Regions from separate parts of the Lysinibacillus sp. NPDC096212 genome, predicted to be linked through region 4. Evidence: riboswitches for the same ligand, from Rfam matches in the RefSeq annotation. Region 4 holds a riboswitch; each other region holds the start of a gene.
The links. Region 4 has a riboswitch for cobalamin ahead of ACIQ7T_RS21740 (FecCD family ABC transporter permease). Riboswitches for the same ligand answer to the same signal wherever they lie in the genome.

Region 1 (8,225 bases), on a different contig from region 4:
TTTCTCAAGTCATCGATACGTGGATTTACGGCCACATCATCTTCATAGTGATCTGCTGTAATGTCACCATAGATGAGGCCAATAGCTGTAATGTATTGAATACAATGATCACGATCAGCTGGGTTATTAAGAGGTCCCTCTTTATCGATAATACGAATGGCAGATTCATGTGTAGTAATTTCAATTCTTTCAATTTCATTTAATCGATTTTTCACTTCATGATGTAAATGTACGGCGCATTCAGCAGCGGTTTGTGCATGGAATTCGGCTGGATAAGAAACTTTGAATAGAACATTTTCCATGACATAAGATGCAAGTGGTCTAGCAAGTGTTAATTCTTGTTTATTAAAGAGAACGTCTTGGAATCCCCAGCCAGGTGCTGATAAGGCAGTTGCATAACCCATTTCGCCCTTCACAGCCATCATGGCTAATTGCACTGCCCTGCTTGTTGCATCTCCAGCAGCCCATGATTTTCTAGAACCAGTATTAGGTGCATGTCGATATGTTCGTAAGCTCGAATTATCAATCCAAGCATTTGACAGTGCATTGATAATTTCTTGATGAGAGCCACCTAATGCCTTTGTCACAACGGCTGTTGTCGCAATTTTGACAAACAGAACATGATCTAAACCTACACGATTTAAGCTATTTTCTAGTGCTAGAATACCTTGTATTTCATGGGCTTGTATCATCATTTCTAAAACGTCTTTTACTTTAAGAGGCTCTTTACCCTCTGCAATACGTATGCGACTCAAATAATCTGCAACAGCTAATATGCCACCTAAATTATCTGATGGATGTCCCCATTCAGCCGCAAGCCAAGTATCGTTATAATCCAACCAACGAATCATACAACCGATATTGAAGGCGCCTCTAACTGGGTCAAGAACATAGGGAGTCCCCGGAATACGTGTACCGTTTGGGACGACTGTACCTGGTACTACTGGACCAAGAAGTTTCGTACATTCAGGATACTGTAAGGCTAAAATGCCACAACCCAAAGTATCCAATAAAACATAACGTGCTGTTTCGTATGCCTCTTCACTTGTAATCGTTGTATTTAATACGTAATCAGCAATATCAGTTAGTAATTGATCTGTCTTAGAAATTTCATTTGTTTTAATCATCTATATCTTCCTTTCATTGCATAATTTTGCTATACTAGTATACTGATGGACATTGGTCAGAATGCCCATCAGCTCTATGGCGAGTTGTTAAAACTTGATTATACCGATAATTCTTCAAGGTTATGACGCTCGCCAATATAATTGACACGAGGTCTAAATAATCTATTATTGTCATGCTGCTCTATAACATGAGCACATAAGCCGATTGTTCGTGATCCAAAAAAGATTGGCGTATATATTTCAATCGTCAAACCAAGCATGTAATACACGGGTGCTGCATAATAGTCTAAATTTGGGTACAAACCTTTTTTCTGTACCATCACTTTTTCACCAGCTTCACACATGTGATATAAGCGGTCATCCCCTTGCTCCAAACATAATTTGTGCAAAGCCTCTTTCATAATTTGCGCTCTTGGATCCATCTTTTTCATATATACACGGTGACCAAAGCCCATAATTTTTTCTTTATTTTGTAGTTTGTTTTCTAGCAATGTTTTAAAGCCTTCAACTGTTTTCGCTTCTAGAAGCATATACATCACTGCCTCGTTTGCCCCACCATGTAAATTACCTTTCAATGATGCGACAGCCCCAGTTAAAGCACCATACAAATCAGATTGTGTAGAGGCGATTACGCGAGCTGTAAACGTCGAATTTGGCATCTCATGTTCACTATATAAAACGAGTGACTGATCAAAGATTTCTTCTTCTAACGCAGTTGGTTTTCTGCCAGTAATCATGTAATAAAAATTAGCACTATAGGAAAGCTGGCTATCAGGCTCCACGACGTCTTGACCATTTAATACTCGATAGCTATTCGCTACGATGTTGGGCATGCCACCTAAAAGTCTATATGCTCGCGTCAAATTCATTTCAGTAGAACGATTATTGATGTGCTGATCATAGCCTGCTAAAACAGAAATTCCTGTTCTAAGTCCATCCATAGCATGTGTCCCATTAGGCAATAACTTGAAAATTTGAAAAATCTCTTGTGGAACCTGATAATTAGATTTCAACTTGTTCTGTAAATCAGCTCGTTGCTCGGTAGTTGGTATTTCCCCATGCAACAATAAATAGACAATGTCTAAATACGAATATCTCTGTGATAATTCAATCAAATCATAGCCTCGAATGACAATTTGACTTCCTACAGTGTCTAAAAAAGATAGCTTTGTTTCAGCGGCAATAATACCATCGAGACCGGGTGAATAATTTAACTCCATTCATTACAACCCCTTTGTTTAATTATTCTTGTAAGCGTTACCATTCAAACACAAAAGAACAACAAAAAAACAACTTCTACCCCTTTGAGAAGTTGTTAATCTACAAAAACATGACAGAGCAAAAAAACAGTGAATTCATGTAAATTCACAAAGATCATGCAGTAGCTAACACCTCCCTATCCTCGTAGGTCAATTGATGCTTTTCTTAGTGGCAGGTCTCCTGACTTATGATCAACGCTACAATAACACCTTCCCATTTTGACAAACAAAACAGTGGACTTGTTATCGAACTCCTAAATACAGTTGCGGGACAGTGTTGGACTCTCACCAACTTCCCTTTTAATCAAATGGAATCAAATCCATTTGAACCACCAAAATTTAGCATATTCAATTTGTCTATTCACCTTAACATAGAGTTTTCGAAACAATCAATATAGTTGAGATTTGGAGAAGCTTGAACATAAAAAGCTATTTTTCATTTTTCAAGAACTATTCTACTTTTTTTAGCACTATTTTGTACAAAAAAGATTGTTAATCAATACCATTGAAACTATTTTTATAATTTGTAAGTAAAATAGAGGATTCATATTTTGAAAAGGCGAATATTTTTTAATGACAAGTATTAGGGGGAGAATATGGGATATATTTCAGAATTAAGGAAACTTATCGGTAGTAGACCAATTATAAGCATCGGGGCGACAATTCTTGTGATAAACGATGATAAGAAAATACTCTTTCAACATCGTTCGGATACGTTGGATTGGGGATTACCTGGGGGCTCAATGGAACTAAACGAAACTTTAGAAGAAGTTGCTTGCCGTGAGCTCTATGAAGAAACAGGACTTGTGGCCAATGAATTTGACTTGATTGGTGTTTTTTCGGGACCAGATTATTATTTCCAATATCCAAATGGGGATGAAGTCTATACAGTCATTCATCTTTATGTTGCTAAAAATGTAAGTGGTGTATTGGAGAAAAAGGATGATGAGAGTTTGAATCTTACATATTTTGGTGAAAATGAGCTCCCAGATAATATGGAAAAGAGAACAAAAAATCTATTAGACAATCTAGAAGATAAATTGTGGGATTTAGGTAGTTCTTTTGCAAATAATAATAGAAATTTTAGTAAATAAAAACATTTGCTACGGATCCTACGTCTGATTGGATCGTTGCTAATGATTTTGTTAAACTACAAGCCTTAACTTCAATGCCTGGGCCACTATTATCAAACGGCTGTCAGGTATTTTAATACCAGTAATATTTGTTATCAATATTACTATTAAATAACTATAGCTTATAAAGAATTATAAGAATCTAGTTTCTATATATCAATTCTATAATTTCTATGATAATCATAGATTTTTTCTATGATCTTTCGTTCAATTCTCAGTTGGAATAAAAAAATGAAAATAAAAAGATTCCTTTGATGCACATTTTCGGAGTACCGAATGCCAACAAAAGATTCTTTTTATAACTCATTTATCAATAACTTTAAATTCACAAGGTTATTTTAGTATAAAATTCTATTAAAAGGGTATTTCGAATCATTACCAATGATTACTTTTTCGTTTATGTCCATTACTTCCGATTAGATAAATAATGGCGCTATTACATGCGGTATGAGTATATGCAACACAAAGTCGATAGAAAAGTGAGCAATTATAGCCGACTCCAGACCCTTTTTCCAGTAGAGCCAACCATAGATAACGCTAAGAGAGCCGTTAAGCAATACCGCCCGGAGGATTACGTCGCTAGTGATGGCGGTTATCGCGCCCGTGATTCCGATATGACCGAGGCCAAAAATAACCCCTGTTATAATAATAGCCAACCACACGCCGATTTTAGTTGGTCCCCTATCTTTCGCCTTTTTGATTTTGGAAGCAATCCAAACCAAAAGCGTCATCAAAAAAAGCCGGAATAATATTTCTTCTGCCGTACCGCCATAGAAAATCGCAAGCGCGGATTTCCAAACTGGAACCGCCATTTCCGCCTTCATTAGTTCAACAGACATATTCCAGAAAGGGATGCACAGTAAAACGACAAGGACACCGCCCAAAATGCCCCAAAGGACAGATGAACCGAGTATAGATTTCTGATAGCCCTTTCACTTTTCACCACCTGTAGTTCCCTCCAAAATCGGTGCGCTAAATCCAATATGTCGCGCCAAAAGCAATCCGAAAAAGCTTGCCAGCACACCTAACACCAGTGTTTGTGCAATCTGCGCAGGTATGATGATCTACATAGGTGCGTTATCTGGCAGCGGCGCAAGCGCGTACGTAAACGGTTTAACCATTACGCCCGTCACGACGCATACGGCAATAAGTAGCAAGAATAGTTTCCAGTTTATTATCTTTTTCCTGATGCAGTTTTCTCCTAAGAAATTATTTCGTGCCTATAGTTAGAAAATAAAACTAGCTATTGTTATTTACCTCCTGATGACTATTCCAATACCGAATGAATCCAATCGGCAATATCATTGATCACTTGTTGATCGACATGTTGTGCAACTTTATACTCTTTTTTTGCTTTTCGTATCTCTCCATAAACAAAAGGCATGAAAGCATGATTTAGGTTTAGATAGAGTTTATACGTTACATTGGATCTATCTCCCAATATTCTTTTGTAACCATTAAAATCCTTTTCCACTGATACATGGAAATCTTTTTCTCCTTGTAGAATAAATATGGGCTTATTTAATTCCTTGAGATAATTGGCAGATGGATGTTCGCCCATTTCTTTTAGGTAGTAGGCTCTAACATATTTTCCTAAAACTGAAGTTGATTTTGCTTCTTCATCACTTAGGTTATAGATGTTGTCAAACTTTGATGATAATGCTGCTATTTGTTTTTTTGCAATTACTTTCAAAAACTTATTCAATGAATTTAAAACTTCGTTATTTTGATCCATTAGAATTTCTTCAAATTTGCGTGGAGAACCACCCATAATAATGATTCCAGCAAACTTACCGCCTTCTGCATCAATTCGCGGAGCTAACATCCCACCTAAACTATGACCGATAATAAATATTTTGTTTGAATCAATACGTGAATCACTTTGCAAAAAATTCGCAGCGAGAATTGCATCCTCAATGGTTTCTTCTTTCACTGTTAATCCAATATCCTTTCTCATTTCTTTACCATATACGAATGTTCTTTTATCATATCGCAGCACTGCAATTCCTTTTCCAGACAAACCATTTGCAAGATCCTTAAAAGGATAAATATTTCCGATTTTTTCATCCATGTTGCTTGGACCAGAGCCTTGAACCAATACAACTGCAGGAAATAATCCTTTTGTTTCATCAGGAATGGTTAATATTCCATTCAGTGGGTACTTTGTTTCAGCACCTAAAACAATTTTTTCTTCAACCATTATATTTACCTCCTTATATTGACAACCAAAATGTAAGTGAATACATCAAGTTGGCCCTATCAGTAGTTCATTTCAAATTTGTGCTTTTAGTTTTTCAACAATACTTTTGAATTTCGGTTCATTGTGCAATGGGAAGAATGCAGGATTTTCTATAACACTTTGTACGATACTTTCTTTTACTATCTTTTCGTCTCTAGGAGCTTCAATATCATAATCCTTCAGCCAGTTTTCAATACTGTCAAAAAAGAAATCTCCTTTCAATTCGTACGGTAAAAGGACGTTCGTACAAATGTATGTGTATTTTTCGAGCATTTCCAATGCTTTTTCCGCTTCTTTTTGCATCATATAACCTTGCGCCGCAGCCATATAAAGCAACGACAACAAATTAGGGTCCAGTTTTTCTACTTTAAAGACTTTTGATATTTCGATAAAACGTTCAAGTGCCTGCTCAAATTTTTCAGGATGATTGGCTACCAACAGCAAGTATGACTGTGCAGGTGCAAGAAGGCCGTGGAGATGTTGATACAAACTGACCTGTAAAGCTTCCTTGGCCTTCTCTAAATTCCCTGTCATTTGATAGGCTTTGGAGAGTAAAAAGTTATCACTAATCGGCGGCTTCATTGTTTCGTCAAGCAATTCCAAAGCTTCCGCCGGTTGATTTAAAATGATATGACATAGCACTTCCAATGAATTTGCCTGCTTCACGATCCAAATATCATCACTTTCCTTCTTAATCCGGATACATAAATCAATGGCTTCTTGTAACAGTTCTTCTTGTTTTTCTCTTTCCGTAGCTAGGACAAAATGATTGACATATAATTTAGCTATTTGCAGTAGCAGAGGAAAACAAGAGAAATATTTCTTTATAATTGCACGGCATTGATCAAGTACATCATCAAAAGGCTTGTTGCTAAAATCCTCAGCCAGCCGTTGGTATGTTTTCTTTATATCTTTTTTTGTCATTTGCGGGAGGTAGCCAATGAGTTCATCAATGCTTATATTAAAATAGGCTGCCAATTGTGGCAGCAGGGTGATATCCGGATAGCTTTGAGCCGTCTCCCATTTGGATACGGAAGCCTTTGATACACCGACATACTCAGCAAGTTTATCTTGTGTGATACCTTTTTCTTTTCTTTTTGCTGTAATAACTTTTGCAATACTTATTTCTCTCATCATTTTCATTCCCTATACTATTATTAAAATGCATTTTACCGTCAATTCCAATGAAGTTATATTTTATTTTAGTAGAAAAAATCAACCGCAAGGCAACAAATCCAGTGATACACAAAATCCATTACGCATTTGTAAACATTTTTTGTATATTGCCAGTAGGAAATATTTTTTAATGACATAGCCAATACAATAACACTATATTCCCTTAGCCTACGGTTCGCACAATAATTGAATGAAGTGTAATTTATGGTCTAACTATTTTGTTAATAGCAGTGGTTGATGGGGGTTTTTTGACCAAATCCTAAAATTGGAGACATGATATTGCTCTAATGTATGGTTAGTTCCACACAGGGTAACTCAACTTGGTTGTTACGACTTAATACAACTAGAGATTGTTTAGTTCCACCGTCATTACATATAGATTACCCAGAAAAGTAAAAATACTTGACCTGACAAACCGTCACCCAGTATAAAACTGGGGTTTTTTTGTTTTTTCTAATCAAGTATAAGCTTTTCGGAACCTCCTCCTGTAATACAAAAAAGGATTCTTTTGATTCATACCTCCGGAGTACCGTATGTCATCAAAAGAATCCTTTTATTTTATTTTGCATATCCAATTCAAATTATAATAAAGTAAATACAAGCTAATTTTCTCTTCAAAATACCAGTCAGTTGAACGGTGTATTGTAATTATAGTTTAACCTTAACTTCAGTACCGTCTTTAGCTTTGACATCGACTAGCACGATTCCCTTATAATTTTTCAGTTCCTTGACAATAGGCTTTAGCGTTTCTTTGTCAATTAGCGGAAAGGTAAAGTCCAGTTTTTTTCTTTCGAAGTGCTCTCTTGTCCATTTGTTTGCTTTATGCTGAACAAATTTTGAAGACAAAATTGAAATAACAATGTTTAACATAGTATATGGAAGTGGAATGGTGAACCGAACGTCTTTTGCTTTCACTTTTACATACATCATAAGCAAATCACTATTCAATAATGACCGAAACGGTATCCCCGTTAGCCGATTTAATATCAACAATTTGGCCATCTAATTCATTTTCGATTGCTTCGATAATAAGGTTGATGTCTATATCTTTAACGTATTTTTCCGATTGAGGAATACTCGCTGCGATGCTGTGTCCAGCCATTAATACAACCTTGACAAGCTTTAAAGGTAAATTGACCGTAACGTTATCATTTTCAGCTGATACAACACGGATTTTTAAAGTTTTATCTAAGTATTTAGTCGGTTTTTCTAAAAGGTTCTCCTCTGTTTCTGCTTTCTCTTTTAATACTTGAATCAGTTCCGATGCCTTATCTGCATCAATCTTACCTTC
Region 2 (8,225 bases), on a different contig from region 4:
TTTGTGGTAAATTTGCTAGCTCATACGTAAATGTACGTCATTCCATCATTATATTCCCATTCTAATAAATGAGTGAGCATTCAGTCAACATAAAACGGAAATATTTCTGATAATTTTATATTCTTACATTTTACAAGAAAAAAAGCCACCCTGAATTTTTCAGAGTGACTATTTTTCTCATTATTTTAAATACAAATATATAACTTCTCACCATAACGTGGGTTGATTTCCGTTCTAATTGAAATTATTCCGATAAAAACTGAAATTGTTCCGATAAAACGAGAAAACATTCCGATAAAAGCTAAAATTGTTCCGATAAAGTGAGATTTTGTTCCGATAAATCTCCAAAGTATTTATATAAAAATGAATTATAGTCGGAACGGAAATCAACCCCATGTATTGCTAACGAGCGTAATTTGTCTATAAATAGCAGACTATTTTTTAAAGACATTGCCGCTTCGAATATACTCAACATCTGCGACATTCAATCTAAAATTAACAACACGTGCTGCTGCAAATAAATAGTCAGATAGACGGTTTAAATATTTTTGTACAATTGTCGGTACGTCTTCGATTTCCTTCATAAGCGTTACCATTTGACGCTCTGCTCGACGTGCTACTGTGCGAGCAATGTGTAATGTTGCAGCTGCTGGTGCACCACCTGGTAGAATAAAGCGCTGTAACGGCGGTGCTTCATCTGACAATGCATCAATACGCGTTTCCAACACTTCAATTGGCTGCTCTGTCAGCTTATAATGACGTTCCTTCATGACGTTAGCAAGGTCGCCACCCGCATCAAAAAGCTCATGTTGAATCGTTTCTAAATCAATTAAAATATCCTTGAATAACTCACGATCTAATTCACTAACTGCCTTACCAATAAAAGAATTTAATTCATCGATGGCCCCATATGTTTCAACGCGTAAGCTATCTTTATCAACGCGTCCACCGATAAGACTTGTTTTCCCTGTATCGCCTGTTTTCGTGTAAAGCTTCATTTCTCTCATCTCCTAGAATTATTTTATCAATTTCGCCTTGGCGTAATTGTTGCTGTCGCTACGTTAGCACTACGCTTTCGCACAGATAAACAATGCGTCCGGATTTTGAATTGTGCCCTCACAATTCATTCCCTTGAAAATCCGTGACATCCGCCGGAGGCATTATCTTCATTCAGCAGAGGTTTCTGCTGAATGAAGATAATTTTCTATTGCCTGCACAGTTGTTTCAAAAATACCTTTACCGATAATCTTACCTACATCAGTAATGGGGCCTCCGTACAGCATTTCTTCCCCTTTTTGTGTAGCTGCTATCAATAAACTATCTGTAGCAGTACCTGTCGCAATTGTACCACTAAGCTCATCACGAATATTTTCCGATTGCAATGCCTTTGTTTTCGCCTCGGTAGCCGTCATCATTGCTTGGAAAAACGCTTCTTCTGATAAACAACCATTAACAATAACCCACGTATTTATTGTACCAATATGTGGTTCATCTTGTCTTTCATGTGTACGAGACACATCAACAGCATTGCCAACTCCGGCCGTAACTGCAACAAGTACGCTGCCAAAGGAAGCTTTAAATTCATTAATAGCTACAAGATTTGTTGGGACAGCTGTTAACATGACGACGGTACTTGTAGATGAAAAATGCTCTTTTAGTAAAAATCCAGCAACCTCTTTCTTTACATCACTAATGACATAATCTATTGGTACAGAGCGATTTAACAGACAATCATACCAACCGATACCCGGATTATGGACAGCTGAGGACACTGTTTTTAACGGAAACTCTGATTGAAGCTTAATATAACGATCTGTAATAGTGAAATTTTCTTTTGTAATGACAGCACGCTGCTGATGTTCAACTGAGGCTGGCATCATTGTAATTTGAGGCTTTGGAATTTCTGGATGTGCATAAGTTGCAACTCTGGCATGATAAACATCTTCGATTTGCGAAGCGATTAATACTTCATGTGGCGCCCCCAATGCTCGCATCCGACCTTCCTCCATTAGTAATAATTCATCACAATAGAGGGAGGCTAAATTCATATCATGTAGTACCATAATAACGGTCAAACCACTTTCAATTGCTTCTTTTCGCACCATATCTAAAATTTGGCGTTGATGAGCAATATCTAGATGGTTCGTTGGTTCATCTAGCAGCAATATTTCCGCGGTTTGTGCAAGAGCTTGAGCTACAAATACCCTTTGCTGTTCACCGCCCGACAAAAATTCCAACGGTGTCTGTTCATAGCGTTTCACACCAGTTTGCATCATGGCATGTTGGACTGCTTGTTCATCGCGATCAGACCAGCTTGAAAAGAAGCCTGTTTGATGTGGATAACGCCCAAGTGATACTGCCTCCCGTACACTGTTTGAAAAGGCATTAGCATGTAATTGTGGAAGCACCGCCATTTTTTTTGCTAATGCACGAGCATTGTAAGAGCTACTATTTTTGCCATCTACTAATATAGTGCCTGCAGTTGCTGGTAGTATGCCACTTATTACTTTTAACAGTGTGGATTTCCCGCTACCATTCGGCCCTAAAATCCCTAGTATTTTGCCTTTTTCAACGGAAAAACTTATATCCTGGACGATCGGTACGTCTTCATAGCCGCCGGAAAGATGTTCAACAACAATCATGCCCGTACCCCCTTGCTTCTACGTTGCTTATAAAAAATATAGGAAAAAACGGGCGCCCCAATAAATGCAGTAATGACACCAATCGGTAGCTCTCTTGGCATAATAATTGTTCGTGCTATTAAATCACAAATAATCAGCAAAGTTGCCCCATTTAAAAATGATAATGGCAATAAATGACGGTGATCAGAACCCCAAACCATTCTCGTCATATGAGGAACAACTAAACCAACAAAGCCAATCGTTCCAGAAACAGCTACCGCAGCTCCCGTCAGCATGGATCCACCCACTAAAATAATATATTTACTGCGCTTAACATTGACACCTAAATGCTGCGCGCGTTCTTCTCCATATAACAGAACATTTAACTCGCGTCTTTGTGTCCAAAGCATAATTGAGCCAATTATGACAAACGGAATAATCATCTGAACATATGGCCAACCACGCATCGATACTGAGCCTAGCAACCATCCGATTACTTGGCGTAGCTCTTCACCAGACAATGCAATCATTAATGAAATCAAAGAACCTAAAAATGAACTAAATATAACCCCTGTTAAAATAAGAGTTTCCATTTTTAGCGAGCGGTCTACTATTCTAGCAAAGCCCATAACAGCTACCATCGTTAATATGGCACCTATCATACTAAAGGTCGGCAATGTAAAATGGCCTACTACAGGTATTGATATACTAAAAAAAATTGTCATAACTGCGCCAACTGATGCACCAGAGGAAACACCTAATGTATAAGGATCAGCCAAAGGATTTTTTAATAAGCCCTGAAAAGCTGCCCCTGCAATTGCAAGTGACGCCCCTACAAGCCCTGCCAGCAGGACTCGGGGTAATCGAATTTTCCATAAAATATTGGCGGCTGTTTCATCAGCCGCCTTATTCCACAACACTTCTAGTGGAATATGAACTGAGCCTATCGCCACACCACACCAGATGCTAATGGTTAGAAGCGTAATTGCTGTTACATAGGCTACAATTGTTTTACTCATTTAAACGCCTCAGGGTAGACAGCTTTTGCTAGTTCCTCAAGACCATCTGCTAATCGAGGACCTTGACGACTTATCATATTTTCATCTACTTGTACTATGGCTTTATTTTTTACGGCAGAGATTGTCTCAAAGCCTGCACGTTGTGGAATTTTCGTTAAAATTTCAGGTACATAATTATATGCCACAACAATGACATCTGGATTTTTCGCGATAATTTTTTCAGCATCGATTTGATACCAGTCATTTACATCTGCTGCCACATTTTCAGCATGAATCATTTCTAGCATTTCATTCATAAATGTACCTTTACCAGCTGTATAAATCTGTGGCTCATCAGACGATTCTACAAAGACTTTCTTTGGCTCAACACCGTCAAGTTTTGTTTCAACTTCTTTAACTTTTGCCTTCATATTTGCAACAATTTTTTTAGCTTCTTCTAGTTTTCCTGTTGCACGACCAAGCTGTTCAATCGTTGTGTAAGTTTCATTAAAGTTTTTTGCATCCGCTACAACAAATACTTTCACACCTACCGCCTCAAGCTGTTCAATGGCTCCTTTTGAATAACTCATACCTGACGCATGCGTAAAAACGATATCTGGCGATAAAGCAATAATTTTTTCAATATTATAATCCATACCGCCAACCTTTTCTTTTTTAGTAACCTCTGGTGGATAATCGTCATTATCGGTCACGCCAACTATTTCATTATTTAAGCCAAGGCTAAATAATATTTCTGTGTTACTCGGAATGAGTGAGACAATTTTTTCAGGAGGTGCCTCTAGCGTAATATCCTTGCCAGTAGCATCCTTTATCGTCATTGGGAATGTAGCTTGATCTACTTTCGCAGTCTCTTGTTGCTCAGAAGATGACGGCTTTTCATTTGTCGCCTCTTTAGTATTACATGCAGCAAGTAAGCCCATAGCTAAAAATGCTGATAACCCTATTTTCCAAATTTTCTTCATGTGAATCCTCCTTAGTCTATTTGTGCTTATAGTTTTTATTGTTTTTCTGATTGATCGATACATTTTAGTTTTTGATCGCCTAACATTGTGGGGTTATCGTCAACATTGCGAACTTCCAGCCAACATTTTGAGCTTATCGCCTAACATTGTGAATTTATCGCCCATGTTTTCAAATTTATCGACATTCATCTTCCAAAACAAATACCCCTCATCATAAAATAATGAGGGGGTCAAATTTGCACAAAAATACATATACAAAATCCACCATCCTATCCTCGTAGGCTACAACGTGTTTTCTATAAAGGCAGGTCTCCTGGCTCGTGCTCCATACGCTTTTTCAAGCCTTCCCGAAATTTTCAGTGGCGCAGATTGAAAAAACTCACACATACAGTGGCGGGACCGCATCGGAATTACACCGATTTCCCTTTTCACTTTACTTAAGTAAAGAACCTTTATAATATTCAGTTGATTGTATTATACATGAAAATGAAAGAAGTCGCCTCCATTCGAGACGACTTCAAAACAAATCAATTATGTCCGGCATACTCTGTGACTTCCGCCGGAGGCTTTTGGTCAAAAAGATGTTTTTGTGCGAAAGCGTAGCGACAGCAACACTCAGTCATTGCCACAGGACGTGGCGTTCTTAGATTGAGTTCCTCTATTTCATCTGGTGTTTGGACACCCGCTGAAACAAGTTATACTATATCTGAAAAATACTGTACCGTTTTCATTGGTGCACCCATTTCTCGTAATGCCCATGTATCCTCCAAATAAATATCTGCTAGCTTCTCATATTTGCCGCCGAATCTTTGTGCCCACTCGACTGCTACCACACTTTCATATAAATGCGCCATTTTCTCTGCGACCTTTTTTGCTTCAAACGTTTTTGTTGCATCATCTAAACGGCTAAATGTTTGCAAAGTTGATTCTAGTTTTGCTAATTGATCCATGACAATTTCAACTAATGGACTGGCAACTAGTTTTTCTAGACGTTCTTCCATGACACGAACAAACATTTCGTGCGCATGAAACTTATCAACTAAACGAATGAGCTCTAAAGCTAAAATATTCGCAGTCCCTTCCCACACAGTAAGTACCTGTGCATCTCTTAATAACCGAGGTGTAACAAAATCTTCAATATAGCCGTTTCCGCCATGTAATTCAATGGCTTCACTAGCATAATGTACAGCTTGCTCTGCCGTTTCTTTTTTCATGATAGCAATATACAAGCGGTTTAAAATAATGTCTTCTTTATTCCCCTGCCCACTAGTTACTTTATCGTAAAGCTGAATAAGATCAAAAACCGTGGCAACTTCTACATGAAGCTTGGCAGCGAATTTCCCTAGTGTATCCTGAATCATAGGATATTGCGTTAAAGGTTTACCAAAGGCATGACGATTTGTCACATAATGCTTCGCCTCTAAATATCCGCGGCGCATAATGCCGATAGAAGCAACCGCATTGCAAATTCTTGATAAATTAAGTGCCTCCAGCATATAATAAATTCCTTTATTCGGATCACCAACAACATATGCTAGCGCACCATCAAATTCCACCTCACCAGAAGGCACTGCTCTAACGCCAAGTTTATCCTTTAAACGCCTAATGCGTAGGTTATTAACTGTGCCATCCTCGTTTCGCCATGGAACGGCAAACAATGTTAAGCCCTTTGAGCCTACCTGAGCCCCTTCCATACGTGCCAATACCATGGTTACTCCACACATTCCTACATTAGATGCAAAATATTTTTCCCCATATAAACGATACTGCTTGCCGTCCTTTCTTGCCTCCACAACATTCGCCCCAACATCAGAGCCACCTTGACGCTCCGTTAAAAATGTAGCCCCTTCATATAGCTCTGTATCTCCTGTTGCACAAACATGTGGTAAAAAGCGCTCCTTCACTTCATCACTCGCATAATGATCAAGTAAATAAGCAGTAGCCATTGTTAAAGTAACAGGACAGTAAAAGCCTGGCTCAGCATGTGATAGTAAATAGCCCTGAGCAAAGCTATACACATAATTGCCCTTCCTACCTAATTGCGGAATATCCTTATGCACATAACCAACAATGCCGGTATTGTACGTCTCTTCAATTGTTCTTTTATAGCCATCATTGACCCAAATCTCTGACACTTCTTCACCATAGGCATTATACCTTTGTAATCGAGGTTCACCCTCTCTATCTGTATGTTTGGCTCTCACATCAATATCTCCAGCACAAAGCTCACCAAAATCTGTTAGCTCACGTGTGGCATATTCCACAAACTCTTTATCTAGCATCATTTCTAAAACTTTATGAAGTGTATCATTATCGTTAAAAAAGTTTGTTGTTTTCATATCTTCCTGCTGTAAAACTTTCATACTATCTCACCTCTTGTCCCTTCAAGGATTGTTTTAGTATTTTGCCTGATGCATTTCGTGGTAACGCTTCCACACGTTCAAAGATGCGTGGAATTTTATATTTAGCAAGATGCTCCTCCAAATAAGCTTTCAGTTCATCCTCGTCAATTTCCGTTTTAGCGGCATAAACGGCCTTCACCGTTTCTCCCCACTCCGGATGCGGTACACCTATTACTGCCACTTCAAAAATCCCCCCATAGCTCAACATACTATCTTCAATTTCTTTCGGATAAATATTCACACCGCCTGACAAAATGACATCCTTTTTACGATCGACAATCTAAATATAGCCGTCCTCATCTAAGCGAGCTAAGTCACCTGTTTTCAGCCAGCCATCTATAAATGCAGCCTTTGTTGCCATATCATCCTTGTAATAGCCCAGCATATTACCCTCACCGAATATCACAATTTCTCCTACTTCACCAACACTGACATCTTCTCCATTGTCGTTAATAATACGCAGCTCCGCCCCAAGTGGTGCACGCCTACCAACGCTCCCTGCCTTCGTTGCATGCTCTTCGCCAAACAATATTGAACCGTTTGGACCAGCCTCTGTTAGGCCATAAACACAAGTTAAGTTTTCTGTTCTGAAAGCTTCTTGTAAATGGCGGACTTCGTTTTGTGATAACGGCGCTCCACCATAAGACCACCATTTCATCGATGATAAATCAGCTGTTTGCAATCTTGGCATTTGAGCGGTTAACAAATACGCGACAGGTGCGCCGAAGAAATGCGTTGTCCGTTCCCGCTCGATTGAATCTATCAATAAATCAGGCGTAAATGTTGGCGTTAGCACATTTGTCGAGCCTACAAATACTCCTGCCATTAAAAATAAATGTAATGGGGCTGAATGCGTCAACGGCATCATAAGAAGAATCCGACTTTCTGGCTTTACTTCCATTTCTACTGCAATCATTTGCGCTACAGTTAAAATATTGCGATAGCTAAACAATACTCCCTTTGGTTTTCCCGTTGTACCCGAGGTATATAAAATCGTAGAAACATCATCTTCATTCAACTGGCAATCAATTGTTTGACTGCTTGCATGTTGAATAAGTGATTCATAGATTAGCCAATCAGCCTGCTCTTGACCTGTTTTGATTTTTAAAGGAACAACCGTGATGTTTTCAACTGCTGCAAAAATCGCCTCATGCACTAGAATAGCTTTAGCATCAGCATGCTGCGCTACATACTCAACCTCTTGCAGCGTAAATTTCGCAT
Region 3 (8,225 bases), on a different contig from region 4:
GAATTAACACCAGTGTTCCTGGAATAGTACACATTAAAATAGTTTATATTTAGCTGAACTAACACAAACAATTAGTTCAGCTTTTTTATTGTGCTAAATGAACGAATGGGAATATTTATCTTGCATTGGAATAGCCTGATTGGTGAAGATTAATAATTATGAACCGACTTGTTATGAATCGAAAAATAGTTCTTTGAGCAAGCCAAAAGCCGAATCCGTACGCAATTATGCTGAGGCATAATTGTTTAAAAACGAGAAAAACTGCTAACCAAAGTAAAAAGTGTGTAATCTTATATGTCTTAATAGTTTCAAAGTAGCGCTCGGTTTTTAGGGAATAATAATATCTTTTCATGGGATTTTTCATTTTACAGAAAAATGACTGTTTACAATACTGCATTAATTAGCTACTATCAAGTGTGAGGATTACATAAAAGGAGACGACAATTATGTCCACACAACGTATAGAAAAAGACTTTTTAGGTGAACGTGCATTACCAAGCAATGCTTATTATGGAATTCAGACGCTTCGTGCAACTGAAAATTTCCCAATTACAGGATATACAATTCACTCTGCTCTTATTAAAGCAATGGGTATTGTAAAAAAAGCAGCTGCTATGAGTAATATGGAGGTACACCTACTTTCAACAGAAATCGGAGATGCAATTGTCGAGGCTGCACAAGAAGTTATTGACGGCGAGTGGGATGCTGAATTTATCGTTGACCCTATCCAAGGCGGTGCTGGCACATCTATTAATATGAATGCCAACGAGGTTATTGCTAACCGTGCCTTAGAGATTTTGGGCAAAGAAAAAGGGGACTACAAAACAATTAGCCCAAACAGCCATGTTAATATGTCACAATCAACAAACGATGCTTTCCCAACAGCTATTCATATCGCTGTGTTGAATTTGATAGATGAACTACTTCTTACAATGGAAAACATGCAAGCAGTGTTCCACCAAAAAGCGGAGCAATTTGCGCATGTTATTAAAATGGGTCGTACGCATTTACAAGACGCTGTACCGATTCGATTAGGGCAAGAATTTGAAGCATATTGCCGTGTGATCACTCGTGATATTGCGCGCATTCGCCAAACTCGCCCAAATTTATATGATGTAAATATGGGAGCAACAGCTGTTGGTACAGGATTAAATGCATTCCCTGACTATATTCAATCAGTTGATGTTCATCTTGCTGAAATTTCAGGATTGCCGCTTAAAGGCGCTACACACCTTGTGGATGCAACACAAAATACGGATGCTTATACAGAAGTATCAGGCGCACTAAAAATCTGTATGATTAATATGTCGAAAATCGCTAATGACCTTCGCTTAATGGCATCTGGACCACGTGCTGGATTAGGGGAAATCATTTTACCAGCTCGTCAACCTGGATCTTCTATTATGCCAGGGAAAGTAAATCCTGTTATGCCAGAGGTTCTTAATCAAGTGGCATTCCAAGTAATTGGTAATGACCATACGATTTCTTTAGCATCTGAAGCAGGACAATTAGAATTAAACGTTATGGAGCCTGTGCTTGTCTTTAATTTAATTCAATCGATTAGCATTATGAATAACGTGTTCCGAGCATTTACACAAAATTGCTTGAAGGATATTGAAGCAAACGAAGATCGCATGAAAGAATATGTGGAAAAAAGCGTTGGTGTGTTAACAGCAGTGAACCCGCATATTGGCTATGAGGTAGCTGCACGAATTGCGCGTGAAGCAATTTTATCTGGTCGTTCAATTCGTGAGCTTTGCATTGAAGAAGGCGTCCTAACAAAAGAACAATTAGATTTAATTCTAGATCCATATGAGATGACACATCCTGGTATTGCCGGATCAAGTATTATGAAATTAAAATAATTTATGATGAAAGCACTTTGTCTAAAGCAAAGTGCTTTTACTTTTAGAGCACATCTCCATGTATTTTGGATACTACGAAAGTACTTTCTCTTTTATATATCATTCCTCTTACAAAAGTTGGACTTTTTTCTATGAATTTCAGGAGAATTAAACTATAATAACTACGTTGGAATAATATTATAGTTGGAGGAATTTAGTATGAGCTTACGGAAAAAAAGTATAATTTGCTTTTCTACTTTAAATGTTCTCATGGGTGTTATATTAATTGTAGACCTAGCAAATTTAACTTCATTAAAATGGCTATCCACTTTATTAACAGTAATAGGAATTACGATGACATTATCGTGTATTTTCTATGTGAAATTTAAAATTATTAAGCCTATTAAACAATTATCAGAATCTGCACAAGCAATTGCTGGTGGAAATTTAAGTACTGCTCCGATTGAAATTAATTCCAATGATGAGATATCAGACTTAGCTAAAGCGTTTTTAAAGATGAAGGAACAATTACATACGATGACACAAAATATTGCAAGTAGTTCTTCAGATTTATCTGCGAGCATAGAGGAGCTATCAGCAAGTACAAATGAAATTACAGATGCAGTGAACGAAGTTGATTCACAAATGGAGAATACGACTGATGGCCTTAAGAAAGCAGCACAATCTGCAAATGAAAGTGCTATTGCTATGCAGGAAACTGCTGATGGCATTGAACGTATTACCGTGGCAACGCAAGATGTATTTGATCATGCAAAAGAAGCAAATGGCATTGCAGGCAACGGTGCAGAAATTTTACACGTGGCTAAAAATCAGATGGAATTCATTTCAACTTCTACTGAAAAAACAAGTGAATTAATGCAGCAATTATCTGGAAAAATGACAGATATCAAATCTATGACAGACATGATTACGGCTATTACAGATCAAACGAATTTGCTTGCATTAAATGCAGCGATTGAAGCGGCGCGTGCTGGAGAGCATGGAAAAGGCTTTGCCGTAGTCGCAGAGGAAGTTCGAAAATTGGCAGAGCAATCTAAGCATTCGGCTATTCAAATTGTCGAGCTGGTAGTTGGCATTGAAAGTGATACAAAACAAGTAGCTACCTCTGTCGAAGAGGACTTTAAAAACGTTCAACAGGGCGTCTATGTTATTGATGAGGCTACAAAGTCATTCGGTACGATTTCTCAGCATGTTAGCAAAATGACGAACCAACTTGAGGATATTTCCGCAACAGCAGAAGAGCTTTCAAGTAGCGCGAATGAGGTTACAAACTTAGTATCGACAATCGCAAGTGGAATGGACAGTTTGTCTAATTATACAGAGGTCATTCTGCAGTCAGTAGATGAGCAAAGTGCCTCCATGCAAGCGGTCAACATGGTAGTATCACAAGATTTATGTGTACAAGCTGAAAATTTACAAAAGCTGACACAGAGATTTAGTGGACAATAATTGCAAGAAATATAGTATTCATTTAAAAAGGCTATTTTACAGGAATAGATTTTCTGCGAAATAGCCTTTTTTATTTTATATCAAGTGTATTAATTAATCGGTTTAAATAGCTTCGAAATTAAATATTAAATAAGCCAAAAAAATCGGTTGTTATCGTCAAAAATCCTATGCTAATCATTAACACCATTTCTGCGATAGTAGCAACAAAATCTCTTTTATTTTCAGCGTATTTCCATTCCATAAATGCTCGTAGTATTTCAGATGTTATAAAAAAGACAATTAAGATAAACCATGTTTCGAAATACCAAGGAATTCCAAGTGTATCGTTGCCAATCATATAATACGAACTAATTAAAAATAAACTCATAAATATTATTCGTACAGACCAATCTAGTTTTTTATGTCTTTCGTTAATGTGATTATAAGAAAACCATTTCTTTCTTTCAACACCTAACAGCTTTCTAATGGCAAATCCAAAAATACTAATTACTAAAACAAGCGTAATTAGAAAAAGTATAAATGTTCCAAATCCGATATTAATCAATTTTCAATCACCTCGTAGGCAAGCTTATTTTCTTAAATATTGTCGGTCATAAAATACCACCATTCTTATTGCAATAAAATTCTACATCAATTAAATGAGAAGAAGAAACACCGCTTTCAGAGTATTTTCCACCCACAGTAATGATATAAGAGCGACCATCAGCATCAATTGTATATTTGTATCCTTTTTGGATCCAGTTACCACTACCATTTTCAATTTTCGAAGATAGAGAGTTCATAGCTGAAAACAACTGCCTACTTTCAGTTGTATTTGAATTTAACTGTGTATCAAAAGAGCCTTCAAAACTAATAATAGCAACCTTTGAACCTGTATGTATTTCCACTGTTTTCGGTACTGAAGTTGGAGCATACGCATCATTATTTTTTAACACGATAAATGAAGCATCTACTCTTTCTTTTAACATCTTTTTAAAATCACTACCCTCAACCCAGTATTCATCAGTAAAATTTGATATAGGTTCTATTTCAAAGTTTTCATGATATTCTTCGTTCACTTTCTCTACAAGAGAAATATATTCCTTGTAATACTTTTCTTTTTGTTCCTGCGTTAAATTTAAAGGAGTTGGAGCTACGATTTTTTCTTTTTCTACTGTTTGTTCATCGGTCGATGGTTTGGATGATTTTACATTTTCTGTTTTTTCATTTACACACCCTGTTAAAAAGAAAATTCCCAGTAAAGCTCCTGCAAATATATATTTTTTCAATATCTTCACCTCACAAAAACGAATTAAATAACAGAATAATTAGTTATTTATTTAAACTATAACACATTTACAAATACTGGGGCAGAAAATATATGAAGTAACGAGCCTGAGGGAATGAACTTTGAAATTTCAATAGTTAAAAAAACAATTTAAGCACAAGTTTCCCTTTTTGGTATAATATTGAAAGAGGGGGGGATTTGAAAATGGGTATAAATTTTAATAGTTTTCTTAAAGAAGAATTGTCAGTAATCGATATTCAAACAGCTATGGTACAAGGTGATATAACATCAAAAGAATTAACTATGTATTATTTGCACAGAATTGCTAAGTATGATCAAGGCGGACAGAAAATTAATTCTATGCTTGAAATTAATCCTGAAGCGATATTTATTGCTGAAGCATTAGATGAGGAAAGACTAACAAAAGGGGCTAGAGGGCCTTTACACGGAATTCCGGTAGTTTTAAAAGATAATATCGAAACGAAAGATTTTATGCACACTAGTGCAGGCGTAATAGCATTGGAAAATTATTTAGCTAAGCAGGATGCATTTCTAGTAAAAAAGCTTCGTGAAGCAGGGGCTGTTATTTTAGGGAAAGCAAATATGACTGAATTAGCAAACGCTATGTCGAGTACGATGTGGGCGGGTTATAGTTCTCGAGGTGGCCAAACACTAAATCCTTATGGCGATCCAGAACTTTATGTGGGAGGATCTAGCTCAGGGTCAGCGGTAGCAGTTGCATCGAACTTTTCAGTTTTATCAATTGGAACTGAGACAGACGCCTCGATTTTAAGTCCAGCTATTACAAATTCAGTAGTTGGCATAAAACCGACTGTTGGGCTCATTAGTCGACAGGGCATTATTCCGTTTACATACTCTCAAGACACAGCAGGGCCAATGGCTAGAACAGTAACAGATGCAGCTATTTTATTGGGCGTGTTAACAGGAGTAGATCAAGACGACGTCGCTACATATAAAAGTGAAAGAAGGTTATATAAGGATTACACCCCTTTTTTAGAGGCCACAGGATTAAATGGCGCTAGAATTGGTGTTTATAATAATGCCTCAAAAGCTTATTATGACTCAGAGGAATATGATGAAACACTTTTTAATAATGCAATTCAGGTTTTAAGAGATCAAGGAGCCGATATTATTGAAGGCATCGAAATCCCTTCTTTTCATAGAGACTGGAAATGGGGAGTACCACAATACGAATTAAAGCATAGTTTAAATAATTTCCTTGTAAATCTACCTTCCCACATGCCTGTGCATTCTATCTCTGAGTTAATTCAATTTAATAAACGTTCAAAAGGAAAGTCGTTAAAATATGGTCAGGATAAATTGGAATTGAGAGAGAAACTATCGAACACATTAAGAGACTCTGACTATTTAAATGCAAAACTAGAGGATTTGTATTTTTCTCAAGAACAAGGAATCGATTATACATTAAAAAAATATGAATTGGATGCGATTATCTTTCCATCATATATAGGTTCGACAATTAGTGCAAAAGCTGGTTATCCGTCTATTGCCGTCCCAGCAGGGTATATGAAAACTGGGAGACCGTTTGGCATAACATTCGCAGGAACTGCATTTAGTGAAGATGTTCTAATAAAACTTGCATTTTCATTCGAACAAGCAACTAAACTACGAAAAGCACCGAAGTTGAGTGAGTAGTTTTAAAATATCTAATTGCCTCAATTGACTTTAAAAATACTGTACTTTACTATTAACGGAAAGAAATCTAGTATTTTCCAGTTTATTGACAACTGAATAGCGTAGAGTAATAGGTGTAAATTGCGTGCAATTTACTGAAAAGGGAAGTCGGTGCAAATCCGACACTGTCCCGCACCTGTAAATTCATAAAGTATAAAAAACGTTTCATTCTTTTAATAAACTCGATCAACAACGTTTCAATTCGTTTGTTGGTCGTTCTTTTTTTGCGTTGAAAGTGAGTGACCCAAAAGCCAGTGATTCTGAATGGCCTTGGCATGTTATAGAAGAAGTTCAAGTAGAGTTATTCAAACAATAAGCAAAAAATTCAAGTTGGGGGAAATACATAATGATAATTAAACCGACAAAAAAAGTCTTACTGTCATGGATGAAAAGTTATGTCCCTGAAAGAGATTTATTTTTTCTATCAGAAGAACATCTTAATGAAATTGACTTTACAGATGTATTGTTAATGCCCATAGATGAGTTTTATACTCACAGCACATATCAGCATTTAAATTATGTTAATAGTTATGAATACTGGAATATAAAGAACGCACAATATGTAATTATTGCTGAAAAAGAATGGATTGAGAGCAAATCGAAAGAGGACCAACAATTGATTTTAAGTTTTCAAGTGCAATGTGAAAGAGGGCTTGTACTCCCCGTTAAATTTATAAAGGAGATAGAAAAAGTACCTTCGAGTTATGTACAGAATGGGCACGTTATCATACAGCGTTCAATGTGGGAAGGTCTTGACGAATCATTTAAAGAACAGTTACTTACAACAATGGTTTATGAATGGTGGGATAAGGGAGAATGTGAGGAACCTCCAAAATCATTACCTAGTTTTCTACAGCAATTTGCTAATACTTTTGGGCATCGTCAAGGTGCAAATTGTTTAGCAGCGGTTTTGTTTGCAATTTCAAAAGGGAAACAAAAGTGGTTTATTTATGAATGGATATATCAAAAAACATTTCTTGAAAAATTAAGTCAGTATAACTATGAAGAGGTCCTAGGTGAAGGGATACAACAAGGCGACATTGTGATTTGGAAGGATGAAAATGGTATTATTCAACATGCAGCTTATCATATTGGTGAAGAACTATATTTTAATAAGCATGGACAAACGATGTTTAATCCTTGGAAGATACTTTCGAAAAAGCAACTATATAAAGAGTGGGAGCACCTAACACCTGTGAAAATGAGAAAGAGGATAACGAAATAATAAAAGAGTATCTACAATCCGAGTTAAAAACTAATAAGAACTGGAATATATTATGTTATTCAGACTTTACAGCAGATGCAAATGTTTGAAGAGACACATGGAAAGTTAGGTAATAAGCGAGGAAATACAGAAAAAAATCACGATAATCTAGTTATTGCAGGAGCATTATCCGTACAGGGAATGAAGGCGAATAAGTGGTATGTATAGCAAAATCCTATTACTGATTAGTTAAGTGTAATGTATTACAATTATTGGTATATGGGAGGTGACTAGATGGAACTTATATTAGTCTATAATAGTAAAGAATATTAATTACCGTATGAAACAATTCAATAAATCATTCAAACAAGGAATATATTTGTAGACGGAAAATCGTTAAATATTACATCAGTGACTGTAGATTTAGATGGTAAGGTATATATTCGCATATAATTATAAATACATAAAGGTCACATCTAACAAGGTGTGGCTTTTTATTATGCCTTAGGCGGTTGAGTATGAAATTGAAAGAGGAGAATTTAAAAGGATCACCCGGAGGATAGTGACCCTTAGTAAAGATTTGGAGGTGTAAGGTTAAATTAGTATTACCTTACAATAGTTATGAGAATTTTAGGAGATATAGGGTATTAATAACCTCTATTCATGAAAGTAGCGCCGACAATAATTAGAAGAATGAACAGAACAACGACAAAAGCGAATGGGT
Region 4 (8,225 bases):
TTGAAGATAAAGTTGTCTCTAAAATGTATTCACAATTTAATGCAGTAAAAAAAATCTTTAGTGATCCGCAAGTAACAATGATTTATAACTGCTGTGATAGTGAACGTGAAGGTTCAAATATCTTCTACTCACTTTTAAAAATGACAAAAGTAAATAAGCCTGTTAAACGATTATGGATCAATTCATTAGAAGTTGAGGAAATTCGAAAAGGTTTTAATAATATGCAAAGTAATGAGCGTGATCTGCTCATGTACCAAGAAGCAAAAACACGTCAAATTAGCGATTGGTTAGTAGGCATGAACTGTAGTCGCCTATATACGCTACTTTTACAAAAAAAAGGCTTTAAGGGTAGTATCTCCATCGGACGTGTGCAATCGCCAACCGTATATTTAATTTATAAAAGACAACAGGAAATTGAACATTTTAAGCCTGAAAATTTTTATGAAATTGAAGGGATCTTTAAAGCACAAAATGGTGTATATAAAGGGAAGGCAAAGTTAAAAACAAAAGAGCGTGCAGAGGCTGTGCAATTATTGCAACAACATGGGGTTGAACCGATGGATACAGGTCTAATTACGAGTGTAACGAACAAAACGAAGCGTATTGCACCACCCAAACTACATGCGTTATCAACATTACAAGCCAACGCCAATAAACGTTGGAAATACAGCCCGTCGCATGTGTTGAAACTTACGCAATCACTTTATGAGAAAAAGCTCGTTTCTTACCCACGTACCGATTCACACCTCATTACACATAATGAGTTTGCCTATTTAAATGAATCATTGGCAAAATATCAGCAGCTCGTTGGAAAGCCATTTAATGCGATTAATCGCGGGAATAACAAACGCTATGTCGACAGTGCCAACGTTGGGGAGCACTATGCTATTATTCCAACGAAAAAAGTGCCAACAGAAAAAGCGTTACAATCAATGAATGCTGATGAAAGAAATATTTATTTCGAAATAGTCAATACGACACTCGCCATGTTTCACCAAGATTATGAATACGATGAAAAAACGATTATAACGAATGTCAAAAATTTAGAGTTTAAAACGGTAGGGAAAACAGAACTTGTAAAAGGTTGGAAAGAATTGTTTTTAAGTGAAAAAGGGATGCAAGAGCGTGAGGAATCGTTACCTGTTGTTTTCCAAGATGAAATGGTACAAAGTAAGGTTTCTATTCTAGAAGGCACAACTACGCCTCCTAAGCCTTATACAGAAGGGCAACTCATTACGATGATGAAAACATGTGGTAAATCAGTTGAGGATGAAGAAGAAATCGAGGTGCTGAAATCGATTGAAGGTATTGGTACAGAAGCAACTCGAAGTGGCATTATAGAGACCATTAAAAAGCATGGATTTATTGAAGTACGAAAAAACATAGTGAGCGTTTTGCCGAAAGGGGAGCTTTTATGTCGGGCTATCGAAGGGACATTACTTTCAAGTCCATCTATGACTGCAAAATGGGAAATTTACTTAAATAAAATTGGTCGTGGAGAAGGCTCTGCAAAACATTTTATTGAAAGCATAGGCAAGTTTATTACTCAATTAATAGCGGAGGTACCTAAACAATTAGAGTCACTTTCAATTGAAGCTGAGCAGTTTAAACCAGCTGCTGTGAAAGATATTGTGCCATGTCCGACATGCAAAGTAGGAAAAATAGGTTTGCGTAAAAGTTTTTACGGTTGTTCGAATTATAAAAATGGTTGTAAGCAAACGTTCCCAGAAAGGTTACTAGGAAAAAAACTAACTGAAAAGAACATTAATGATTTATGTAAGATTGGTAAAACAGCTGTGGTTAAAGGGTTTAAGTCAAAGAATGGTAAACAATTTAATGCGTCACTTCGTTTGGTAGAAGGAAAAATTGAATTTGAGTTTAATGAAAAGTAATTGCGGATGAGATTTTTTTCACCGTCAATGCCGTTCAGACGATTAAAAATAGTGAAGATGTGACACTCAGCAAAGTAACACGAGCGAAGAAGAAATTTGAAGTAGTAGGGAAATGCCCATTATGTGGTCATAGCGTGATCGAAGGACAAAAAGGCTTCGGCTGCAGTAACTGGGAAAAGGGCTGTAAATTTGTCATCTGGAAAAACGATGAATTTTTAGCCGCGAAGAAGAAGAAGCCTACCAAAACAATGGTTAAGAAATTGCTAGCCGATGGAACGGTATTGGTAAAAGGCTTAACAAGTAAAAAAGGTTCTAAATTCGATGCTCAATTAAAATATGAAAAAAATACTGACAACGAATATTTTAGTTGGAAGATGGAATTTGAAAAAAAGGATTAAAATTAAGCATTTATGAATCTTGTTGAATTAATTCTCACTACCCTAAACAATTATTTTATGAAATGAAGGTTATCTCAACCTAATGACTTCCAAGTAGAAAAGAAAATCCTTTGTATTTTTATAATTTCCATTTATAAAAATAGATAACCAAAATAGAATGAAAGATTTGTTAGTAGATCATGTAGAGTGTTGCCCTCACTGATATTGAATATCGAGACTAATAGCGTACTATGAGGAATTTGTATAGTAAGGTAAGATAAATTATTGTCTAAATTTATTTTATTTTTCCAATAGTAATTAATGTTTAACAGTTCTATTTTCTGGCTATTAATCTCTCGTTTATTACTATTTTTACTTTAATGTAATATATAATGTAATTGCTATCTGGAAAATATTCTGATATTGTTCCTCTTATAACTTAATAATTTTTGTTGGTGCGAATGACATTGTTCGTTTGCTTAAAAGGGAAATCGGTGCAAATCCGATGCTGTCCCGCAACTGTAATGGAGAGTCTATACAATATGTCACTGTAGCGAGCTATGGGAAGGCGTATAGATGATGAACCTAAGCCAGGAGACCTGCCAATAAAAGCAACAAACTTACATAGAACCACGAGGATGGTTGTAGTGACTGGGAAGAGACGCCCTTTATTTAACTATGACATCCTCTTGTAGACAAGGGGATTTTTTTATGCCCTTTGCTTTAAGAGAGGAGAGCGTTTTGAAGAATCCAACAACTAGAAAAATCAACCTACTCTTATTAGTGTTGACTGGTGTCGTTCTAATATCCTTGACGTTAGCGATAATGGTAGGCTCTGTGTCTATAACACCTAGTATTGTATGGCGCATTATTTTATCGCATATCCCGTTCAATCCACTTGGCATTACAGAAGATTGGAGTCGTTCGCAGGAAATCATCATCTGGCAAATTCGTACTCCCCGCGTAGTACTTGCCATAATAGTCGGAGCGGGTCTTGCAATTTCGGGAGCTGCTATTCAAGCTTTAGTTCGCAACTCAATCGCAGACCCCTATATTTTAGGTGTATCTTCCGGTGCATCTGTCGGGGCGACGTCTGTTATTTTACTGGGCGCTTTTTCATTTTTAGGTATGTATGCGCTATCACTTGCGGCTTTTATAGGTGCGACGATTGCAGTACTAATCGTGTTTTTCTTAGCACGAGTTGAGGGGCGAATTTCAGTTATTCGATTATTATTAGCCGGAATTGCCGTGTCACTAGTTTTGTCAGCAATGACGAATTTTATGCTGATGATGGCGAAAGAAGAGGGCGGTATAAAGGCAGTGATGTATTGGATGATGGGAAGTCTGGCTGGAGCGAAATGGGTAAATTTAATGATTCCGTTCGTTGTTTTAACGGTCGTCTACGTAATTTTACGTCTTCATGCACGTCATTTGAATTTACTTTTACTAGGCGAAGAATCTGCTGTTACGCTGGGGATTAATTTAGAGAAATTTCGATTGCTACTAATTCTATTAATTTCCCTATTAACAGGTGTCCTTGTTGCTGTAAGTGGTGCAATTGGCTTTATAGGACTGATTATTCCACATATCGTACGCATGATTGTCGGCTCAAATTATAAGTTTGTACTGCCAGTCAGTGCATTAATTGGTGCGATATTTTTAATATGGGCTGATGCAGCTGCGCGTATTGTGATTGCACCTGAGGAAATGCCGATTGGAATTATTACTGCTTTATGCGGATGCCCATTTTTTATATGGATGTTGCGTAAGCAAATGTATTCTTTCGGGGAGGAAAATTAGATGGTATACGTAGCAAAGAACCTTACTTTTGCCGTGCAGCAGGTGAAAATATTAAACAATGTTTCTGTACATATTCAAGAACGCGAGTTTGTGGGCATAATTGGACCTAATGGCAGTGGGAAATCGACCCTATTAAAAAATATGTATCGTATGCTACAACCTCAAGAGGGAGAAGTATTTTTATTTAATGAAAATATTTACAAGCAATCTTCAAAGGAGATAGCAAAGCAACTAGCCGTCGTAGGGCAGGAAACACCAGTGCTTTTTGAGTTTACTGTTAAGGATCTTGTTGCAATGGGACGTACACCGCATAAAAGGCTTATGGAAGTGGATACAAAAGAAGATCTAGCTATTGTCGAGGAATCGATGCAGCAAGCAGGCGTACTGCATTTAAGTGAACGTACTTTTAGTTCATTATCTGGTGGTGAGAAAAAACGAGTCGTTGTTGCAAGGGCTTTGGCGCAACAGGCTAAGGTTATGGCATTAGATGAGCCAACGAATCATTTAGATATTCAGCATCAACTCCAGCTTATGGATTTAATACAGAGCTTGCCGATTACGGTCATTGTAGCCTTGCATGATTTAAATATTGCAGCAACTTATTGCGATAAAATTTATGTTTTAAAGGACGGAGAAATTGCGGCGTATGGAACTCCGTTTGATGTATTAACACCCTCATTGCTACAAAAGGTGTTTGGTGTACATGCAGAAGTTAATGTACATCCTGTCACGAAAAAGCCGCATATTTATTATATATCTGAGCAATTTTTATAGTTAGTTTAAGAGACTTAGATTTCTTTCAATATATTTTTTAGAAAAAAGGAGAAGTAGACATGAAGACATTAAAAAGCGTATGGCTTGTTCTTGCAATCGCAATGCTAAGTATTTTAGCGGCTTGTGGTAACGAGGAAAAACAGGATTCAGCATCGCAAAGTGAACAAGTAGAACCAGCAAAAGCAGGAGCAACGGAAGTAACGATTGACAATAACGATACGACACAAGTCTATTCGCAAGCACCTAAAAAAGCAATTAGCTTAAATCAGCATGTGACAGAGATTATGCTAGCGTTAGGCTTAGAGGATTCAATGGTCGGAACAGCATATTTAGATGATGCAATTTATCCACCGTTACAGGCAGCTTATGATAAAGTTCCGGTACTAGCTGAGCAATACCCAACAAAGGAACAAGTGATTGATGCAGGAGCAGATTTTTTATATGCAGGCTGGAAAAGCGGGTTTAGTGAGAAGGGTGTTGGAACACCAGAAGAACTAGAAGCACTTGGCATCCACACTTATTTACATACATCTTCAAGCATTAAAAATCCTAAGTTAGAGGATATTTTCGGCGATATTCGTAACATCGCCAAGATATTCCATGTGGAAGAGCGTGGAGAAAAGTTAATTGAGCAAATGACAAAAGATGTAGAGGATATTCGTACGAAGCTTCCGCAAGAGGAGGGGAATTTACGTATTCTTGTATTTGATAGTGGTGAGAAAGAAGTTTTCACTGCTGCCCAAAACTTCATGAATGAACTTGTGACAGTAGCAGGTGGAAAAAATATTTTTGGGGATGTTGAGTCTGGCTGGACAACCGTTTCAAAAGAAGATGTAGTTGAGCGCAACCCGGAAGTTATCGTTGTAATTGACTATGGTTCAACTACTGCTGAAGAAAAAATTAATTTCCTAAAAAATGATCCGGCACTAAAAGAAACGGAAGCGGTATTAAACAAACGTTTCGTTATTTTACCACTATCAGCAGCGTCTGAAGGTGTTCGTGCGGCTGAAGCAATACAAATTTTGGCACAAGGATTTTATCCAGAAAGCTTTCAATAAAGAAGAGGAGCTAGCCATGTGCTAGCTTTTTTTATAGGAGGAGGGTAAAAATGACTATAAATGCTTTTAGCCATAATATTCCTGAAAAAACATTTGCTAAGTTAAACATAGAAGGTGAATTTACGCGTCTTGCTGTGAGTCCTGGCATTATCAACAAACATTATACACCAGCACAATTTCAAACAATCGCAGAGGTAGTCGGAGTGAGTGGCGCTATTAAATATTCTGCATCCTACAGTATACTACTATCTGTACCGACAATAGAATTAACGACTGCCAAAAGGAAGTTGGAAAAGGCGGGCTTATATATTGCAAAGCAAGGACAGATTGTAACTATGAAGGCTTGTGATTTTTGTGATGGCGATAAAATGGAGGCAGCACAGATTACAGAGGAGCTGTATCAGCAGCTTGAAGGCTTGGAAGTACCAAGCAGGATTCGCATTAATATGAATGGCTGTGCATCAGCTTGCTATAATGCCGTATATGATGATATTGGGCTTGTATATCAGAAAGATAGCTTTGATGTGTATTTAGGGGCTGTTCCGATGGGTAAAAACGCACAGGCAGGGGAGCTTTTTGTGAAGAAAGTGTCTGTACAGCATATCGAAAATCTTTTACAGGAAATAATTAGGGTCTATAAAGAACTTGCTCGCCAAAAAGAACCATTTTATAAGTTTTACAAGAGAACAAAAGCAGCAGACTACTGGCAAACGATAAAAAATTACCCAGGTAGAGTGATTGTAGATTGATTTACAACTAAAATTGTAGAAGGAGATATGTGATGACTACTATTAGAGAAATTGGAAGCTTATGTGTTACTGATAGAGATGGTTACATTATTAACCATTCAGACTGGAATAAAATCAACCCAATTTTTCTTCCTGTGATATACGATGTGGTTAATACGTATTCCACTCATCTTCAAGATGACTTACATAGTGTATACATAAGAGGATCTATTCCAAAAGGGATAGGTATTGAAGGCGTAGCTGACTTAGACACAATAGCGGTTACAAAACAAAACCCTAATAAACTGCAGTTAAAGCGGATAAAAGAAGTGGAACAAGAATTAAATCAAAAACATACTTGTGTAGATGGTATTGAACTAAGTTTTTACGGCATAGAAGATATTTTAAATTCGTCATCTTTTTCAATAATTAGTTTCATACTTAAAACCCATGGAATATGTGTGTTTGGAGAAGATTTGATACCTCAATTACCAAGATATAAAGCTGACGAAGCTTTAGCAAATGACCACCTTATTCATTTGCAAGGTCAAATTAAAAATGCCTGTGATGATCTTCAAGATAATTCTGATATAGAGGATATTAAAGATTGTTGCAAGTGGATTATGAAAATTATTGTAAGAGCAGGACTTGGACTTGTCATAACTAAAGCAAACACATATACAAGGGATTTATATCCTGCTTATAAATTGTTTTCGGAATATTTCCCTGAAAAGGAAAGGGACATGAAAAAAGCACTTGAATATGCCATAACACCCATAATAGATACAAACTTATTGTTATCGTTTTTAAATGAATTTGGAACGTGGATGGTTAGTGAAGCTGAAAAATGGCTAAAATCCTATAACCCTAATAGAGAATTAAACATGAAAATATAATCTAATTAATAACTTGCGAAATTCGAATTTGGAATTAGCTTTGTTTTAGCCTATATTATTACGTTATAACAGACGGAATTGATTCCACATACAGAAAAAGGTAATCCTATCTTAGTCATGTCTAATATGGGATTACCTTTTATTTTGAAGCATTTTTAGATTTTAGGTCAATCGTATACTGCAAATAAAGTTTGATCATTTTCTATTTATGTTGCTCTACAATTGCGCCCAATCATATATTATTATTTATTGATTTGTCTTTAAATTCTTTCCAATATACTGGACAATCTTGCGAAGTTCAGTAGATGATGGGCGTCCAAATGGACTTGTTTGTTTTTGTTGATAAAGTAGTTGTCCATTTTCATCAACTAGGAAATAAGCTGGCTCTCCATGCGTACCATGATCCTCATAGGGTGCTTCTTCTCCGTGATAAAACACATCATATGCTTTTAATGTTTTTAACTCTTCATCTGCTAAGACGGTAAAGGTAAGATTGTGCTCATCAACCATTTTCTTTAAATTTTCCAATTGATCCGTTGAGATTGTAATTAGATGTACATTCTTGTCTTCAAAATAACTTTTGTTTTCTTCAAGCTCTTTTAAGTCATGAAGACAAACAGGGCACCATGATCCTCTGAAAAAGATAATGAGATGCCAACTTTTATGCTGGTTTTGATGAGATACAAAAGAGAATTCTTCG

Region 1: linked by a shared signal. The riboswitch ahead of mmgD (citrate synthase) and the one ahead of ACIQ7T_RS21740 (FecCD family ABC transporter permease) in region 4 are both predicted to bind cobalamin.
Region 2: linked by a shared signal. The riboswitch ahead of ACIQ7T_RS12475 (ABC transporter substrate-binding protein) and the one ahead of ACIQ7T_RS21740 (FecCD family ABC transporter permease) in region 4 are both predicted to bind cobalamin.
Region 3: linked by a shared signal. The riboswitch ahead of ACIQ7T_RS22875 (hypothetical protein) and the one ahead of ACIQ7T_RS21740 (FecCD family ABC transporter permease) in region 4 are both predicted to bind cobalamin.

What each region holds. Positions count from the first base shown of each region.
Region 1 is NZ_JBIWFQ010000034.1:24,490-32,714, reverse strand. It holds gene prpD (2-methylcitrate dehydratase) at 1-1,127, opposite strand, end outside; gene mmgD (citrate synthase) at 1,226-2,347, opposite strand; cobalamin riboswitch at 2,541-2,735, opposite strand; gene ACIQ7T_RS24175 (NUDIX hydrolase) at 2,983-3,480, shown strand; gene ACIQ7T_RS24170 (CPBP family intramembrane glutamic endopeptidase) at 3,936-4,331, opposite strand; gene ACIQ7T_RS24165 (alpha/beta hydrolase family protein) at 4,787-5,719, opposite strand; gene ACIQ7T_RS24160 (helix-turn-helix domain-containing protein) at 5,792-6,892, opposite strand; gene ACIQ7T_RS24155 (hypothetical protein) at 7,583-7,864, opposite strand; gene ACIQ7T_RS24150 (SHOCT-like domain-containing protein) at 7,875-8,225, opposite strand, start outside.
Region 2 is NZ_JBIWFQ010000011.1:14,595-22,819, forward strand. It holds gene ACIQ7T_RS12460 (cob(I)yrinic acid a,c-diamide adenosyltransferase) at 435-998, opposite strand; gene ACIQ7T_RS12465 (adenosylcobinamide amidohydrolase) at 1,167-2,642, opposite strand; gene ACIQ7T_RS12470 (FecCD family ABC transporter permease) at 2,639-3,640, opposite strand; gene ACIQ7T_RS12475 (ABC transporter substrate-binding protein) at 3,637-4,602, opposite strand; cobalamin riboswitch at 4,889-5,071, opposite strand; gene ACIQ7T_RS12480 (acyl-CoA dehydrogenase family protein) at 5,298-6,965, opposite strand; partial or broken gene ACIQ7T_RS12485 (class I adenylate-forming enzyme family protein) at 6,967-8,225, opposite strand, start outside.
Region 3 is NZ_JBIWFQ010000030.1:42,293-50,517, reverse strand. It holds gene aspA (aspartate ammonia-lyase) at 447-1,865, shown strand; gene ACIQ7T_RS22895 (methyl-accepting chemotaxis protein) at 2,064-3,314, shown strand; gene ACIQ7T_RS22890 (DUF4181 domain-containing protein) at 3,433-3,858, opposite strand; gene ACIQ7T_RS22885 (hypothetical protein) at 3,905-4,582, opposite strand; gene ACIQ7T_RS22880 (amidase family protein) at 4,786-6,258, shown strand; cobalamin riboswitch at 6,353-6,567, shown strand; gene ACIQ7T_RS22875 (hypothetical protein) at 6,644-7,522, shown strand; gene ACIQ7T_RS22870 (YjcZ family sporulation protein) at 8,149-8,225, opposite strand, start outside.
Region 4 is NZ_JBIWFQ010000027.1:59,971-68,195, forward strand. It holds gene ACIQ7T_RS21730 (type IA DNA topoisomerase) at 1-1,892, shown strand, start outside; partial or broken gene ACIQ7T_RS21735 (topoisomerase C-terminal repeat-containing protein) at 1,910-2,290, shown strand; cobalamin riboswitch at 2,706-2,890, shown strand; gene ACIQ7T_RS21740 (FecCD family ABC transporter permease) at 3,011-4,069, shown strand; gene ACIQ7T_RS21745 (ABC transporter ATP-binding protein) at 4,070-4,843, shown strand; gene ACIQ7T_RS21750 (ABC transporter substrate-binding protein) at 4,903-5,901, shown strand; gene ACIQ7T_RS21755 (precorrin-3B methylase) at 5,952-6,650, shown strand; gene ACIQ7T_RS21760 (nucleotidyltransferase) at 6,683-7,525, shown strand; gene ACIQ7T_RS21765 (peroxiredoxin family protein) at 7,772-8,225, opposite strand, start outside.